Casimicrobium huifangae: one gene and its partner. The protein of the gene in region 1 interacts with the protein of each later gene in a pairwise test. Links are inferred from orthologs where the notes say so. Each region holds a gene or a part of one and is shown in the gene's direction. Other genes may lie near its edges.

Region 1 (7,292 bases):
CGGGCTTTCGCGGGCTCGGGCGCAGCGAGGGCCTGCGTATCCTGAGCGAGGTTCGCCGGCAGATCGGCGTACCGGTGCTGACCGACGTGCACAATGAGGACGAAGTCGCCGAGGTCGCCGCAGTCGTCGACGTGTTGCAGACACCTGCCTTGCTGGCGCGACAGACTGACTTCATCCAGAAGGTTGCCGCCGCCGGCAAGCCGGTGAATGTGAAGAAGGGGCAGTTCATGGCTCCCGGCGACATGAAGAACGTCGTAGCCAAGGCAAAGGAGGCCAACGGCGGTGCTGACACCATCATGGTCTGTGAGCGCGGCGTGAGTTTTGGCTACAACAATCTGGTGAGCGACATGCGCTCGCTGGCGATCATGCGTGACACCGGTTGCCCGGTGGTTTTCGACGCCACACATTCGGTGCAGTTGCCCGGCGGGCTTGGCACCTCCAGCGGCGGCGAGCGTCAGTATGTGCCGATCCTGGCCCGCGCAGCCATTGCCGCCGGCGTGTCGGGTGTGTTCATGGAGACGCATCCCACGCCCGACACCGCATTGTGCGATGGCCCCAACGCCTGGCCGTTACCGCGCATGAAGGCTTTGCTGGAGCAGATGGTGGCCATTGACCGGGTGGTCAAGGCGCAGCCGTTCGCCGAAAACTCGCTGGCCGGGCCGCACAAGCTCTAGCCCCGGTGTGTGGGTGTCGCGAACGGCGGCAGACCATCGGGCCAGCGACCGCATTTTTGAATCGTTACAGACAGGAAACTTATGAGCGCCATTGTTGACGTCATCGCCCGTGAAATTCTTGATTCGCGCGGCAACCCCACCGTTGAAGCCGATGTGGTGCTGGAAAGCGGCGCTACGGGTCGCGCTGCTGTGCCGAGTGGCGCTTCGACCGGCTCGCGCGAGGCCATTGAGCTGCGCGATGGCGACAAGGGTCGCTATCTCGGCAAGGGTGTGCTGAAGGCGGTCGAATATGTCAACACCGAGATCTGCGAGGCGCTGCTGGGCCTTGACGGCGAGGAGCAGACCCGCGTTGACCGTGTGCTGATCGACCTTGACGGCACCGAAAACAAGTCGCGCATCGGTGCCAACGCCATGCTCGCGGTGTCCTGCGCGGTCGCGAAGGCCTCGGCCGAAGATGCCGGCCTGCCGCTGTATCGCTATTTCGGTGGTGCCGGGCCGATGAGCCTCCCGGTGCCGATGATGAACGTGATCAACGGCGGTGCCCACGCCAACAACTCGGTCGATCTGCAGGAATTCATGATCCTGCCGGTCGGTGCACCAAGCTTCCGCGAGGCGCTGCGCTGGGGCGCCGAGGTGTTCCATACGCTCAAGAAACTGATCGACAGCAAGGGCTGGCCGACGCAGGTGGGCGACGAGGGCGGTTTCGCGCCTGACCTGAAATCGAACGAAGAAGCGCTGACGCTGCTGATGCAGGCGATCGAGAAGGCCGGCTACAAGCCAGGCGAGCAGATCGCGCTGGGCCTCGACTGCGCGGCCAGCGAGTTCTACAAGGACGGCAAGTACCACCTCGAAGGCGAGGGCCGCTCGCTGACCAGCGCCGAGCTGACGGACCTTTGGGCCGACTGGGCCGCGCGCTACCCGATCGTCAGCATTGAAGACGGCATGGCCGAAGGCGACTGGGACGGCTGGAAGATGCTGACCGACAAGCTGGGCAAGAAAGTGCAGCTGGTCGGCGATGACCTGTTCGTCACCAACACCAAAATCCTGAAAGAAGGCATCCAGAAGGGCGTGGCCAACTCGATCCTGATCAAGATCAACCAGATCGGCACGTTGTCGGAAACCTTCGCGGCCATCGAGATGGCCAAGCGCGCGGCTTACACCAACGTGATCTCGCACCGCTCCGGCGAAACCGAGGACTCGCTGATCGCCGATCTCGCGGTTGGCACCAACGCGGGCCAGATCAAGACCGGCTCGCTGTCGCGCTCGGACCGCACTGCCAAGTACAACCAGCTGATCCGCATCGAGGAAGACTTGGGTGACGTTGCCAGCTACGCAGGCGCCGACGTGTTTGCGCGGTTCAAGCGCTAACAGGTGATTGTGGCGAGTCAGTCGTTCCATGAAGCTCGGGACATCGGCATGATCGGACGCGTCATCTTCGCCGCGCTGGTGCTGATGTTCCTCGGGCTTCAGTACAAGCTCTGGTTTGACAAGGGCTCGGTGCCGCGCGCGCATGCGCTCGAGCAGGAGCTGTCGGAACTGAAGGCGAAGAACGAAGACGCCAGGCAAAAGAATGCCGTGCTCGATGCCGACGTGCGCGATCTGGAAAAGGCGGGCGAGGCGATCGAAGAGCGCGCCCGCAGTGAGCTGGGCATGGTCAAGAAGGGCGAAACGCTGATTCAGGTGAAGGAGTTGCCGGCGCCGGCAGCGGCTCCGGCGGCCAGTGGCAACTCGCCCGTACCGGCAAAAAAGCAATAGCTTTGCGATGAAAGCCTTGTTAGCTATGGGCTCCGAGCGCGATTCGGCATTTTGTCGACTTTCCGCCTCTTTTGGCGCTGAGCCCAGACCCGATGCGGGTTTCGTAGCAATGTTGTTACGATTTGCCGGTCACGGTCGCCGTGCGATCGATGCGCGGGCTGCTTTGATGCTGTGCAGTTGAAGACGATCACCTCCCGCGACAACGCGCTGTTCAAGCGCTTCGCGGCGTTGTCACGCTCGGCGCCGGCCCGCAAGCGCGATGGCATGTGCCTGCTTGAGGGCGAGCACCTCGCGCAAAGCTACGTCGAGCGGGTGGGTGCGCTGGAAATCGTCGCCATTCGTTCGGCCGGTGAGGGCAACGTGTTGACCGCAGCGCAGCGATCGCTGGTCGATCGCGCGCATGAGGCCGTGCTGGTGGCGCCGCAGCTCTTTGATTCCTTGTCCACGCTGGTCAGCCCGACCGGCGTACTGGCGATCGCAGCGACGCCACCGGTACCTGCGCTGGCAACCAGCGGTTTCGTGCTTGCGCTGGATGAAGTGCAGGATCCCGGCAACGTCGGCACACTGATCCGCACCGCGGCTGCGGCCGGGGTCGAACAGGTCTGGCTGTCGCCCGGTTGCGCATTTGCGTGGAGCGTGAAGACGCTGCGCGCGGCCCAGGGCGCTCACTTCCATACGCAGGTGGTCGAGGCCGTCGCGCTGCCGGAGGCGCTGGCAGCATTCACCGGTCAGCGCTGGGCAACTTTGCCGAGAGACTTGGGTTCGGTGAAAACAGTCTCCCTGTTCGATGCCTGTTTCGGCGCCAGCAACGTGCTGGTGCTGTCCAACGAGGGGCATGGACTGAGCGAGGCAATCGTTCCGGCGTTGAGCGGCGGGCTGTGCATCCCGATGGAGGCCGGTATCGAGTCGCTGAACGTTGCCACCGCCGGCGCGATCGCACTCTACACGATGCTCGGGCAGCGAATGTCGGCGCGCCAGTAGCGCCGGGCAGCGCTTTGCAGCGCTACTTGATCAGTCCCGCATCCCGCATCGCTGATTCGATCCGGGTGTGCTCGCTGTCGACAAACTGATCGAAATCGGGGCCGGTCAACAACGCGGGCGTCCAGCCGTTGGTCACCAGCGCCTCGATCCAGGATTTCTGGCGCACCGCCAGAGTTACCGCCCGCGTCAGCGTCCGGCGCTGCTCGGCGCTGAGGCCCGGCGCGCCATAGACGCCACGCCAGTTGCTGATTTCGACGTCAACCCCTTGTTCGCGCAGCGTCGGCGTGGGGTTTCCGGCCACCCGCTCGGGCGCCGTAATCGCGATGGCGCGCAGCTTGCCCGCACGGATCAGCGGTGCCAGCTCATTCCAGCCCGACGTTCCGATGGTGACATGATCGCCAACGATCGCGGCGGACACTTCGCCGCCGCCCTGAAACGGCAGATAGTTGATGCGCATCGGATTCACCCCGGCGATGCGCGCGATCTGGGCAATCGAAATCTGGTCAACCGAGCCCCGGGAGCCACCGCCCCACTTGACCGAGGCGGGATCGCGCTTGAGCATGTCAATCACATCCCGCATGGTGCGAATGGGCGAGCTCGGTGGCACTGCAAACACGTTGTACTCGTAGAACAGCCTGGCGATGGGTGTTGCCTGCGCCAGCGATGCCGGCGGCCGGTTTTGCACGATGGCGCCGACCATGACCGCGCCGGTGACCAGAAAGGTGTTGCGCTCGCTACGGTGGTTGCCAACAAAATGAGCCAGTGCGATGGTGCCGCCGGCACCGCCCTTGTAGTCAAAGCTTGCAGATTGCGCGACACCCGCATCAATCATGGCCTGTGCAAGACTGCGCGCAGTCTGGTCGTAGCCGCCTCCGGGGTTGGTGCCAATCAGGAATTGCACACGGTCCAGCGCCTGTACCGATAGCGGCAGCAACAGGACAGCTGCAAGCATGAGCAGCGCCGACAACGCATGAGCGACCGCGCGGCACGGTAACATCGCGTCCGGGGAGGATTGCCGGTCAGGCATGGCTTTGCGATTGACGGACGGCGTATTCATTGACGTGGCGTTATGGGCGTTTGCGGTCGCAAGACCGGAGTCGGGGACTTGTGCGCCCCAATCGATCTGTCGTCCAGAAGAATATGCATTTGATGCTAGGTACTCGCACTGTCGCGAGGCTGTCCGTCGCAATGGGTTGCATGCAGCGATCAACGCGATAACGGCAAAAACGAAAAGCGCATGGCAAGCATGACATCCGGCGGTGACAAACCGCGTTTGCTGGTGGTGGAGGACGATCCGGCGCTGGCGCAAGCGCTCGCGCTCGGGCTTTCGCGCCGCGGCTTCAATGTGGCACAGGCCACCAATGGGCAGACTGCGCTCGATCGAGCCTGCAGCGAGCCATTTGCGGCCATCGTGCTTGATCTGACACTGCCGGAGCTGGATGGTCTGGAGGTGCTGCGCGGCATGCGCGGCAAGGGCATTGGTACACCGGTGATTGTGCTCACCGCCCGCGGTACGGTGGGCGACCGGGTGCAGGGCCTGCGCCTTGGCGCCGATGACTACTTGCCCAAGCCCTTTGATCTCGACGAACTGGAGGCGCGTCTGCTCGCCCTGTTGCGGCGCGGTCGCGGTGGTGTGCAGGCCAGCGGCTCGGCGCGGCTTGATTTTGGCGCGCTGGCGATCGATGAGGCGGCCGGCGTCTGTTACGCCAACGGCGAGGCCATTGAGCTGTCAGCCCGTGAATTTGCCATGCTGTCGGCGCTGATGGAGCGACCGGCGCATGCGGTGACGCGCGACCGCCTGTGGGAGCGCGTGTTTGCCGATGGCAGCGATGCCCAGCCCGACGCCATTGAGGTGGTGGCCTACCGGCTGCGCAAGAAGATCGCCGGGCTCGGCGTGGAGCTGGTGGCGCTGCGCGGCGTTGGCTACCTGATTCGCGAGAAACGCGCCGAGTAGCGGGCAAACCAATGGCACTGCTTGCCGGGCGTGAACTCTCGATCCGGCGTCGGCTTGCCGTCCTGATCCTCGGTGCGCTGGTGACCTTTCTGATCATCGACACCACGGTGATCTACCAGAACACGCTGGAATCGATCAACATCGCCTACGACCGCACGCTGCTGGCGTCGGCGCGTGCGATTGGCGATACCGTCAAGTTTGAGGAGGGCAAGCTCAGCGCATCGCTGCCCTATGCCACGCTGGAAGTGTTCGAGGCGGTGACGCGCGGTCGCATCGTCTACCGGGTGAGCGATTTTGACGGCGGCTTCCTGTCCGGTTATCAAGAGCTCCCCAAGCACAACGGAGTGTTCCCGAAGCGAACGCCCTACGCGGCACTGGCCTCGTTTTACGAGGACAAGTTCGAGGGTGATCCGGTGCGTGTCGTGGCCCTGTTGCAGCCGGTGTACGACGGCCAGAGTTACCGCATGGTGACGGTGCAGGTGGCCGAGACGCTGGAACTGCGCAAGTCGCTGGCGCAGCAGGGGCTGATCTCGACGCTGGACCGGCAGGTGATCTTCCTGATGATTCTGTCGGTGCTGATGTGGTGGCTGATCGGCCGCGGCTTGCGACCGATCTCGGTGCTGCGTCGCGAGCTGCTCGAGCGTGATCCGGACTCACTGTCGCCGCTGGTCACGCCGGCACCACGCGAGCTGCGGCCCATTGTTGAGGCCTTGAACGAAGTGATGGCGCGCTTGAAGGGCGTGCTCGACAACCGCCAGCGCTTCGTCCGTGATGCCTCGCATCAGTTGCGCACGCCGCTCGCCGTGCTCAAGGCGCAGGTGCAGAACGCGCAACGGGGTGACTTGGCGCCCGACGTGGCCTTTGCCGAGCTGTCGCAGTCGGTGGACCGGGCGACCCGCGTTGCCAACCAGATGCTCGCGTTGGCCAAAGTAGCGCAACTGGAGAGCGAAGCGCCGGAGGCCTCCGAGCAGACCGAGCTGGTGTCGCTGGCGCGTGATCTGGCGGTTGAATGCTCGCCGCTGCTGGCGGACAAGGCGCTGGATTTTGCGCTGGAGGCGCCGGAGCACCGGCCGGTGGTGGTGGCGGCGCATGAATGGATGATTCGTGAGCTGCTGCGTAATCTGGTGAGCAATGCCATCCGGCACACGCCGCCGGGATCGGCAATCGGTATCGACATCGTTCTGGCCGGGCGTACCGTGCTGATGTCGGTGTGGGACAGCGGCCCGGGACTGGACGCAGAGCGGGAGGCGAAGCTGTTTGAGCCGTTCTCGTCGGGCGATCCCAACAGCGGCAGCGGTCTTGGGCTGGTGATCTGTCGTGACATCTGCCGCGCGGTGGGGGCCCGGCTTACGCTGCGCAACCGCAGTCGCGCCGAGCCTGGTGTATCAGGCCTGCGCGTGACGGTTGAAGTGTCCTATGAAGATGCACCTGTCAGGGACATTGCCACTGCCTAGAAGATATGGCGGTCGAGTTTGTGTTCGAGCAGGATCGTGGTGGCCAGCTCTTCGATTGACTTGGTCGAGGTGTTGAGCACCTGAATCCGCGCGTCGCGCATCATGCGTTCGGCGGCGGCGACCTCGTAGCGGCATTGCTCGGCGCTGGCGTACTTCGAATGCGGCTTGCGTTCCTGGCGGATGGCCTGAAGGCGGTCTGGGGCGATGGTTAGCCCGAACAGCTTGTCACGATGACGCACGATGGAGTCGGGCAGCGCACCGCGTTCGAAATCGTCCGGGGTCAGCGGGAAATTGGCGCAACGAATGCCGCATTGCAGGCCGAGATACAGCGACGTCGGTGTCTTGCCGCAACGCGATACGCCGACCAGAATGACCTGGGCGCGATCAAGCTCCTTGATGCTCTGACCGTCGTCGTGCGCCAGCACGTAGTTGATCGCTTCGATACGGGTGAAATATTCGCCCTGATTGCGCAGC
Region 2 (7,243 bases), 1.6 Mb from region 1 along the record:
TGCGCGCGATGTTCAGTGGCCGCAAGGAATTGCCCGCAGAGCTCGCCCGCGAAGCCGAAGCCTCACGCAAGGCGTCGATGCCGCTCGGATTCATCCTGCTTTCAATCGCGATTGCCGCCGTGGCGATCGCCGTCAACTGGCCTGCCTTGTTCAAGTCCTGATTTACAACCAACCCCAACCACATCTGGAGTGCATATGAAAACCCTGACCAAAATCGCGATCGCCGCTGGCGCCGTCGCTCTCGCCACCACCGCGATGGCGCAGCCGAAGCCGGAAAACTTCGTCAAGCAGCGCCAGTCGGCGCTCGCGCTGATCGGCTGGTACTTCGGCCCGCTCGGCGCCGTTGCCAAAGGCGAAAAGCCGTTCAACAAGGATGACGCCGTGCGCGCCACCAGCTATCTGGTGCCGCTGTCGAAAATGCCGTGGGAAGGCTTCGTTGCCGGCACCGAAAACGTTGGCAACACCAAGGCAAAGCCGGAAATCTGGTCGAAAGCGGCTGACTTCAAGAAAGCTGCCGACAACATGCAGACAGAAATGGCCAAACTGGCGCAGCTGGCCAGCGCGGGCGACGAAGCTGGCTTCAAGAAGCAGTTCGGCGCGGTCGGCGGCACCTGCAAGGCTTGTCACGACGACTTCCGCAAACAGTAATCGGCAACAGCTTTAGCTGTTTTCGAGCTGAAACGCCCGCTGCATGCGGGCGTTTTTTATTTTCTGCCCGAATATCGACTTTTATTATTTTCGCGTTTCAAGCCCAATTGGAATGCGGATTTCGAGAAAAAGCCGTTACTCGCGTGACGCGACGTAGGCCCGCATGCGCGGCTTCAGCGGCGTCGCCACCAGCGACGCGTGCAGGTCGCGCAGGTCTGCCTCACCGGTGTTGGTCTGCAGCATCGCCTTCAGTTGCGCATAGGCCTTGGGCGGCAGTTTGGCGTTGGTCGCGGCGATTTCGTCAATGCGGCGCGACCAGGTCACTTCATCGGCGATCTCGGTGATGAACTGCTGCGCCAGTGCCTGCTCGGCGTTGATCACCAGCGCGTCGCGCAGGAACACGAAGGCGCGTTCGGCGCCCACGCGCTGCGCCGTGCGCCGAGTACCGAGGGCGAGCCCCATGCGCCAGCCCGGCATGCGAAAGCGCGTACCCGCGGTCGCCAGCCGGTAGTCACAGGCGCAGGCCAGATCGAAGCCAGCCCCGAAGGCGCCGCCGTGGATCAGCGCAATGGTGGCAAATGGTGCGTAGTAAAGCGATTGCAGCATGCGCTCCAACGCCATCAGGCGCGGGATCAGTGTGTCGTCGCTCTCGTTGTCGAGATTCGACAGGTCGAAGCCGCCGCAGAAGTTGCGGCCGTTACCACGCAGCGTGAGCACCGTCGTGCCGTCCTGTTTTGCGGTGTCGATCGCTGCCTGCAGCGCCACCACCAGCGGCGCCGCCAGTGAGTTGGCCTTGTCCGGCCGGTTGAGCGTCAGGTGCGTGTGGGTGCCGTTGCGGGTGAGGTGAAGCACGCCCTCTTCGATGGTACTCATCGCGCGGCGATCCAGGGGGCTTCGTTGGAGTAGCCGGACACGAAAGGCTTCACCTGCTGTGTCGCCGTGTCCCACACGCTGCGCGTGACGCGCCCGATGTCTGCACCGTAGACGTGAATGCTGATTGACGGCGCATCGGCAAGCGCATTGCTCACTGCGTGCCAGTCACCGATGGTTGGCGATACGCGGTCCACGCCGCCGCGTGACAATCGGTGCTGGTGCACGCAGCGCATTGCCGTGGCGCCGGGCACCGGATATTCCTCGCAGCGCTCTTCACCGCGCAGCACGCCCACCAGCCCCCAGACCGTGTGGTTATGTACCGGCGTTCCCTGCCCCGGTGCCCATACGAAACTCTGCACGCTGTAGCGGCGCGCTGGATCGGCGTAGAGCAGGTATTGCTGATACTTGGCGGGCTTTGGCGCAGCGTACGCCGCGGGCAACCAGTCGTCGTGGGCAATCAGGGCCTTCAGTGCCGTCTCGCCCTGGTCAAGAATTTCCGGCTCGCTTGACGTTCGCGCCAGCAGCGCGTCCATGAAGTCAAGGAATTTCGTGAATCGCTGCGTGTTCATGCGCCGATTGTAGGAGCGGCTGTGCCGCGACCTGACCGGCACGCATCAAGTGTTGAACATGACGCGGGCGCGGCCCAGCTGCTTCTACGGTGTTGCCGGCGGCACCGTGCCCTTGGGCCAGAGCACCCAGATTTTCGCGTTCTGCCGCATGCGGCCGGCCTGTTCACCCGCCTTGTGGCCGGTGCCCCAGTAGAAGTCGGCACGCACCACGCCACGGATGGCGCCCCCAGTGTCCTGCGCAAAAATCAAGCGGTTGAGCGGCAGCAGCGCATTTGGCCAAGTGGTCGCGAGCCAGACTGGCATGCCCAGCGGGATGAAGCGCGTGTCAACCGCAATTGATCGCTCCGCCGTCAGCGGCACGCCCAGCGAACCGAGCGGCCCGGCGGGTTTGGCGTCAATCTCGCGGAAGAACACGTAGCTCGCGTTCTCATTCAGCAGTGCCGTCGCGCGGTCCGGATTGCGCGCGATCCAGCCCTTGATGCCCTGCATGCTGGCTTCTTCGAGCTTGAGCTCGCCACGATCCACCAGAATGCGGCCGACACCGCGAAACGGATGCCCGTTCTGGTCGGCATAGCCCACACGCATGCGCGAACCGTCCGCCAATTCGATCAGTCCCGAGCCCTGTATCTGCAGGAAGAAAGCCTCGACAACGTCATCCACCCAGGCGAGCGGCTTGAGGCTGGACGTGGCGGTCAACGCGTTCACGTCGATCTGGGCGCGATCAAAGTAAGGCACCACGCGTTTGCCCTGGGGGGTGTCAATCAGACGGCCACGCACCCGCTTGCCCCTTAGCTCCGGGTAGAGATCGCCAAGCTCGACGACCAGCAAATCGTCGGGGCGCGAATACAGCGGCACGCCAAAGCGCGCGGTCCTGGTGCGCGACCCTTTCAGCAACGGTTCGTAGTAACCGGTGATCAGGCCACGATCCTCGGCGTCGGCACGCGTCAATTGGTAGGGGACGAATTCGCTCTCGATGAATTCGCGCTGCTTCGCAACCGTTCCGTCGAACGGAAAGCGGGAGCAGGCGCTGATCCACTCCGGCTTGCTGCGCAGACCTTTGCAGTTTTCGCTGAAGGCAATACGAACATCCCGCAAATCATCGGCCTTCCAGCCAGGCAGGTCGGCGAACAGCGCGGGTGTCCAGCGGGCCTTGGGTTCCACAACTGGCGCCGGTGGGGCGACGGGTGGGGCCACTGGAGCAGCAACGGGTGCGAGAGTGGGCGCGGGTGTCGCAGCTACCGGTACCGGAGCGGATGCCGGAACCGGTGCCGGCGGTGGCGTTGCACATCCTGCCAGCCAGAGCGTCCCTACAATGGCGGCACACGACGGTACGGCTGGAAAGCGTGGAAATCTCGGCATGATCGAAAGCGGATTCTGGATTTTCCTGGTGGAAACGCTGGGCATCGGCGGCATGTTTGTTGCGCTCATCTGGTGGGTCGTGCGCGGTAGCGATTCACGGCACCGCAAGCTGGCTGAACACGATGCCAAAGCTGCCGCCGAAGCGGGCAAAAATCCCACTTCTGACACGACGCCGAAGACCTGATCAGTGCAGCACCCGCTTCGCTGACAGGACGAACTTCGGGATTGGCGCGTCAAACTTGACGCCATCGTCCGCCACAAACTGGTAGCTGCCCTGCATCGTCCCCACCGGCGTCTTGAACTGCGATCCGCTGGTGTACTCGTAGGACTCGCCGGGTGCGAGCTTGGGCTGCTGGCCAACGACACCGGCGCCGCGCACTTCTTCAACCTTGCCGTCGGCATCAGTGATGACCCAGTGCCGTGACAGCAACTGCACCGCCACCTCGCCGACGTTCTCGATGCGAATGTGATACGCGAAGACATACTGATCGTTGGCCGGATCGCTCTGATCGGCCAAGTAAAATGGGGTCGGATCAACCTTGATGCTGTAGCGGTTCACTGCGGCGGTATCTCTCTCAATCGGATCTCAGATTGTCTCGCAACTACCAGATCGCACCGTCCATCCTGTCCGCCGACTTCGCGCGCCTCGGCGACGAAGTGCGCGCCGTGATCGCGGCGGGTGCTGACCTCATCCATTTCGACGTGATGGACAACCATTACGTTCCCAATCTGACCATCGGCCCGATGGTGTGCAGCGCCATCAAGCCGCACGTGGGGACAACACCGATCGACGTGCACCTGATGGTGAAGCCGGTCGATGCCATCATCCCGGAATTCGCCAAGGCCGGCGCCAACATCATCAGCTTCCACCCGGAAGCGAGCGAGCATATCGACCGCACCATCGCGCTGATTCGCGACTGCGGTTGCCGGCCGGGCCTTGTATTCAATCCGGCAACGCCACTTTCCTACCTCGACTACACGCTGGACAAGCTTGATCTGGTGCTGCTGATGAGCGTGAACCCCGGCTTCGGCGGGCAGAAATTCATCGACGGCGTGCTACCAAAGGTTGCCGAAGTGCGTCGGCGCATTGATGCGTCCGGTAAATCCATCCTGCTCGAAGTCGACGGTGGCATCAAGGCCGACAACATCGCGAAAGTTGCGGCGGCCGGTGCCGATACCTTTGTGGCGGGTAGCGCGATTTACGGTGCGAACGACTACGCTGCTGCCATCCGCAATATGCGCAGCGCACTGACATCACACGTATCCGCGTGATACGCCGCGACTGACCGGCCGTCGCAAGTGTTCCATCGCAAATGTCCGCCCCGGCGCCCTTGAACGATTCTGCGCGAGACGCTCCGGCGCGGCTGCGAATGAGAACTGCGTTCGACGCTTGCACGTTGCTCATCTTCGCCGCGCTGGCCGGATGCGCAACAACCAGTGATCATGCGGTCGCCGGCCACACGTTGACGACCGAGGAGCGTTGGCAACTCGCACTGCACTCGCAGGACCGGCCAGGCGTCCGGGTGAATGTAATGAAGCCGTCCGCGCAACCGATGCCTCTCGCGACACCGCGAACAGCGCTGCCATTGACATGGAATTTGCAAGGAAAGTCGCTTTCGATTGACGACTATTTTCAGCGTCATCCGGTGATGGCTTTGCTGATCGCCAAAGACGGTGAAATCGTGTTTGAGCGCTATCAGTTCGGATTGACAGCCGAGCATCGTTTTCTTTCGAATTCGATGGCCAAATCGATCACCGGCCTGGGAATGGGGTTGGCAAGAGCGGATGGCTTCATCCCGAGCTTCGATGCGCTGGCGCAAACCTACCTACCGCAATTGACCGGCACGGCCTACGGCGAGACAACGCTGCAAAACCTCATGAACATGGCCTCCGGGGTGAAGTACGAGGAGACGTACAAACCAGGCGACGACCATGGGAAGTTCCGGATGGCTGCCAATCGCGTGGGTGTCGTACTCGGTGCGAAAGCGTTCAACGTTCGGGAGGCACCACAGGGCACCCGATTCCACTACGCAAGCATTGAAACTTCGCTGATCGGCGCGGTGCTTCAGACGGCGACGCGTGAGAGTCTCGCCCGTTATCTGGAGCCCCGGCTGTGGCAGGCGATAGGGGCCGAGGGTACAGCAACCTGGTTCCTCGACGGCGCCGGCCTGGAAAATGCCGCTGGCGGCGTGCGCGCGTTGCCTCGTGACTATTTGCGACTGGGCATCGTTCTTGCCAATGACGGTCAACGGCCCGACACCGGCAAACAGGTCATTCCGCGTGAATTCCTGCTCGACAGCACGGACTGGCATCGCGTCGCTGCGGCGTTCCGTCCACGAAATCCGTCGTCGTACTACGGGTACAGCAACTACTTCTGGCTGGAGAATTCGCGGGCGCGGCGTTTCATGCTGCTGGGCATTCACGGCCAGGCGATATTCGTAGATCCCGCGCACCGTCTGGTGATGGTTCATCTTGCCGCCAGCGAGCACGCCAAGGTCGGAGAAGGAACGATGGGCAACGAGCGGGCGGCATTGTGGCGAGCTGTCGTGCAACACTACGGCAAATGGTGAGTCCCGAGCCAGCCTGACACCGCACCGATTGCAAAACACAACATCATGAGTCTGCACCACATCAAAGCCATCGCCATCGATCTCGATGGCACACTGCTCGACACCATTCCCGATCTCTGCGCATCGGTCAATCTGGTGCTTGACGAGATGGGCCACGAGCCGCTGCCGATTGATCTGGTCAAGACCTTCGTTGGCAAGGGCCTGATGGCCCACGTCGGCAAGTCGCTGCGCCACGCGCTGCGCCGCGAGCCGAGTGATGCCGAGCTGGAGCATGCGCTGATGCTCTACCGGCAGTTCTACTTTGAGCACATTGCCGACAGCACGTCGATTTACCCCGGCGTGCTGGAAGGGCTCAATGCATTTCGCGATCGCGGGTTACCGCTGTCGGTCGTCACCAACAAATGGACGACCTACAGCGAGGCGCTGCTCAAACACTTTAATCTGACCCAGTACTTCGATCACATCGTCTGCGGCGACATGCTGGCCACCAACAAGCCCGACCCCGGCATGATTTTCTGGTCTGCCGGGCAGCATCGCGTGCATCCGGCGCAGATGCTGATGGTCGGTGACTCCGGCAATGACAGCCGCGCCGCGCAGGCGGCGGGCTCGCCGGTGGTGCTGCTGACCTATGGCTACAGCGAGGGCGAAAATCTTGCCGATTTGCGCGCAAACGCAATCGTGGATACATTTACGGACATTGCTGCGTTGCTCGATTGACGAGTAGCGAGCGCTGAAAGCGAAAAGCTCACAACATGTTCCCGTCGGTCCGTTCCTGGTGGCAAAGCTCTGGAGGTTGGTGGCGTTAGCCTGCCAACAATGCTTTGCGCTGGTTGCGAGCGCATGCGTCCGGCCCCCGGACGCCGCAACAACAAGAACCCGACTCTGATACTGGATGCCGCAACGAAAGCGGCGATCCCTCCCCTCCGGAGCATGTTGCACCATGACCGAACAAGAATTCCTGAAGCTCGCCCAGCAGGGCTTCACCCGCATCCCGCTCGTCGAACAGACGCTTGCTGATCTCGATACACCGCTATCGATTTACCTCAAACTCGCCAACGACCGCTACACCTTCCTGCTGGAATCGGTGGTGGGCGGTGAGCGGTTCGGCCGCTACAGCTTCATCGGCCTGCGCACCCGCACCCGCATCGAGGTGCGCGGCAACGAGGTGACTCACATCACGCCACTCGGGCCGAGCAAGCAGACCGTTGCCGATCCGCTGGACTA

The links.
Region 2: the proteins of eno (region 1) and rpe interact in binary tests that used the Escherichia coli proteins (3 or more experiments, as listed by UniProt). The link is inferred for Casimicrobium huifangae from one-to-one orthologs.

What each region holds. Positions count from the first base shown.
Region 1 is NZ_CP041352.1:2,383,946-2,391,237, reverse strand. The notes cover bases 1-2,898. They hold eno (phosphopyruvate hydratase), read left to right. Parts: upstream 1-755; coding sequence 756-2,042; downstream 2,043-2,898. Other genes in these bases: FKL89_RS10810 (TrmH family RNA methyltransferase), read left to right, coding at 2,607-2,898; FKL89_RS10815 (septum formation initiator family protein), read left to right, coding at 2,091-2,429; kdsA (3-deoxy-8-phosphooctulonate synthase), read left to right, coding at 1-674. In the rest of the region: more of FKL89_RS10810, read left to right, coding at 2,899-3,410; FKL89_RS10805 (Bug family tripartite tricarboxylate transporter substrate binding protein), read right to left, coding at 3,433-4,362; FKL89_RS10800 (response regulator transcription factor), read left to right, coding at 4,648-5,364; FKL89_RS10795 (sensor histidine kinase), read left to right, coding at 5,376-6,818; posphoenolpyruvate synthetase regulatory kinase/phosphorylase PpsR, read right to left, coding at 6,815-7,292. UniProt on the Escherichia coli protein: Catalyzes the reversible conversion of 2-phosphoglycerate (2-PG) into phosphoenolpyruvate (PEP). It is essential for the degradation of carbohydrates via glycolysis.
Region 2 is NZ_CP041352.1:3,980,196-3,987,438, forward strand. Bases 3,032-5,880 are described here. They hold rpe (ribulose-phosphate 3-epimerase), read left to right. Parts: upstream 3,032-4,040; coding sequence 4,041-4,721; downstream 4,722-5,880. Other genes in these bases: mltA (murein transglycosylase A), read right to left, coding at 3,032-3,251; FKL89_RS18040 (hypothetical protein), read left to right, coding at 3,448-3,633; apaG (Co2+/Mg2+ efflux protein ApaG), read right to left, coding at 3,634-4,008; FKL89_RS18055 (serine hydrolase domain-containing protein), read left to right, coding at 4,820-5,880. Outside these bases: FKL89_RS18015 (cytochrome b/b6 domain-containing protein), read left to right, coding at 1-161; FKL89_RS18020 (c-type cytochrome), read left to right, coding at 196-648; FKL89_RS18025 (enoyl-CoA hydratase/isomerase family protein), read right to left, coding at 784-1,521; FKL89_RS18030 (cysteine dioxygenase family protein), read right to left, coding at 1,518-2,090; more of mltA, read right to left, coding at 2,175-3,031; more of FKL89_RS18055, read left to right, coding at 5,881-6,019; FKL89_RS18060 (phosphoglycolate phosphatase), read left to right, coding at 6,065-6,736; trpE (anthranilate synthase component I), read left to right, coding at 6,960-7,243. UniProt on the Escherichia coli protein: Catalyzes the reversible epimerization of D-ribulose 5-phosphate to D-xylulose 5-phosphate.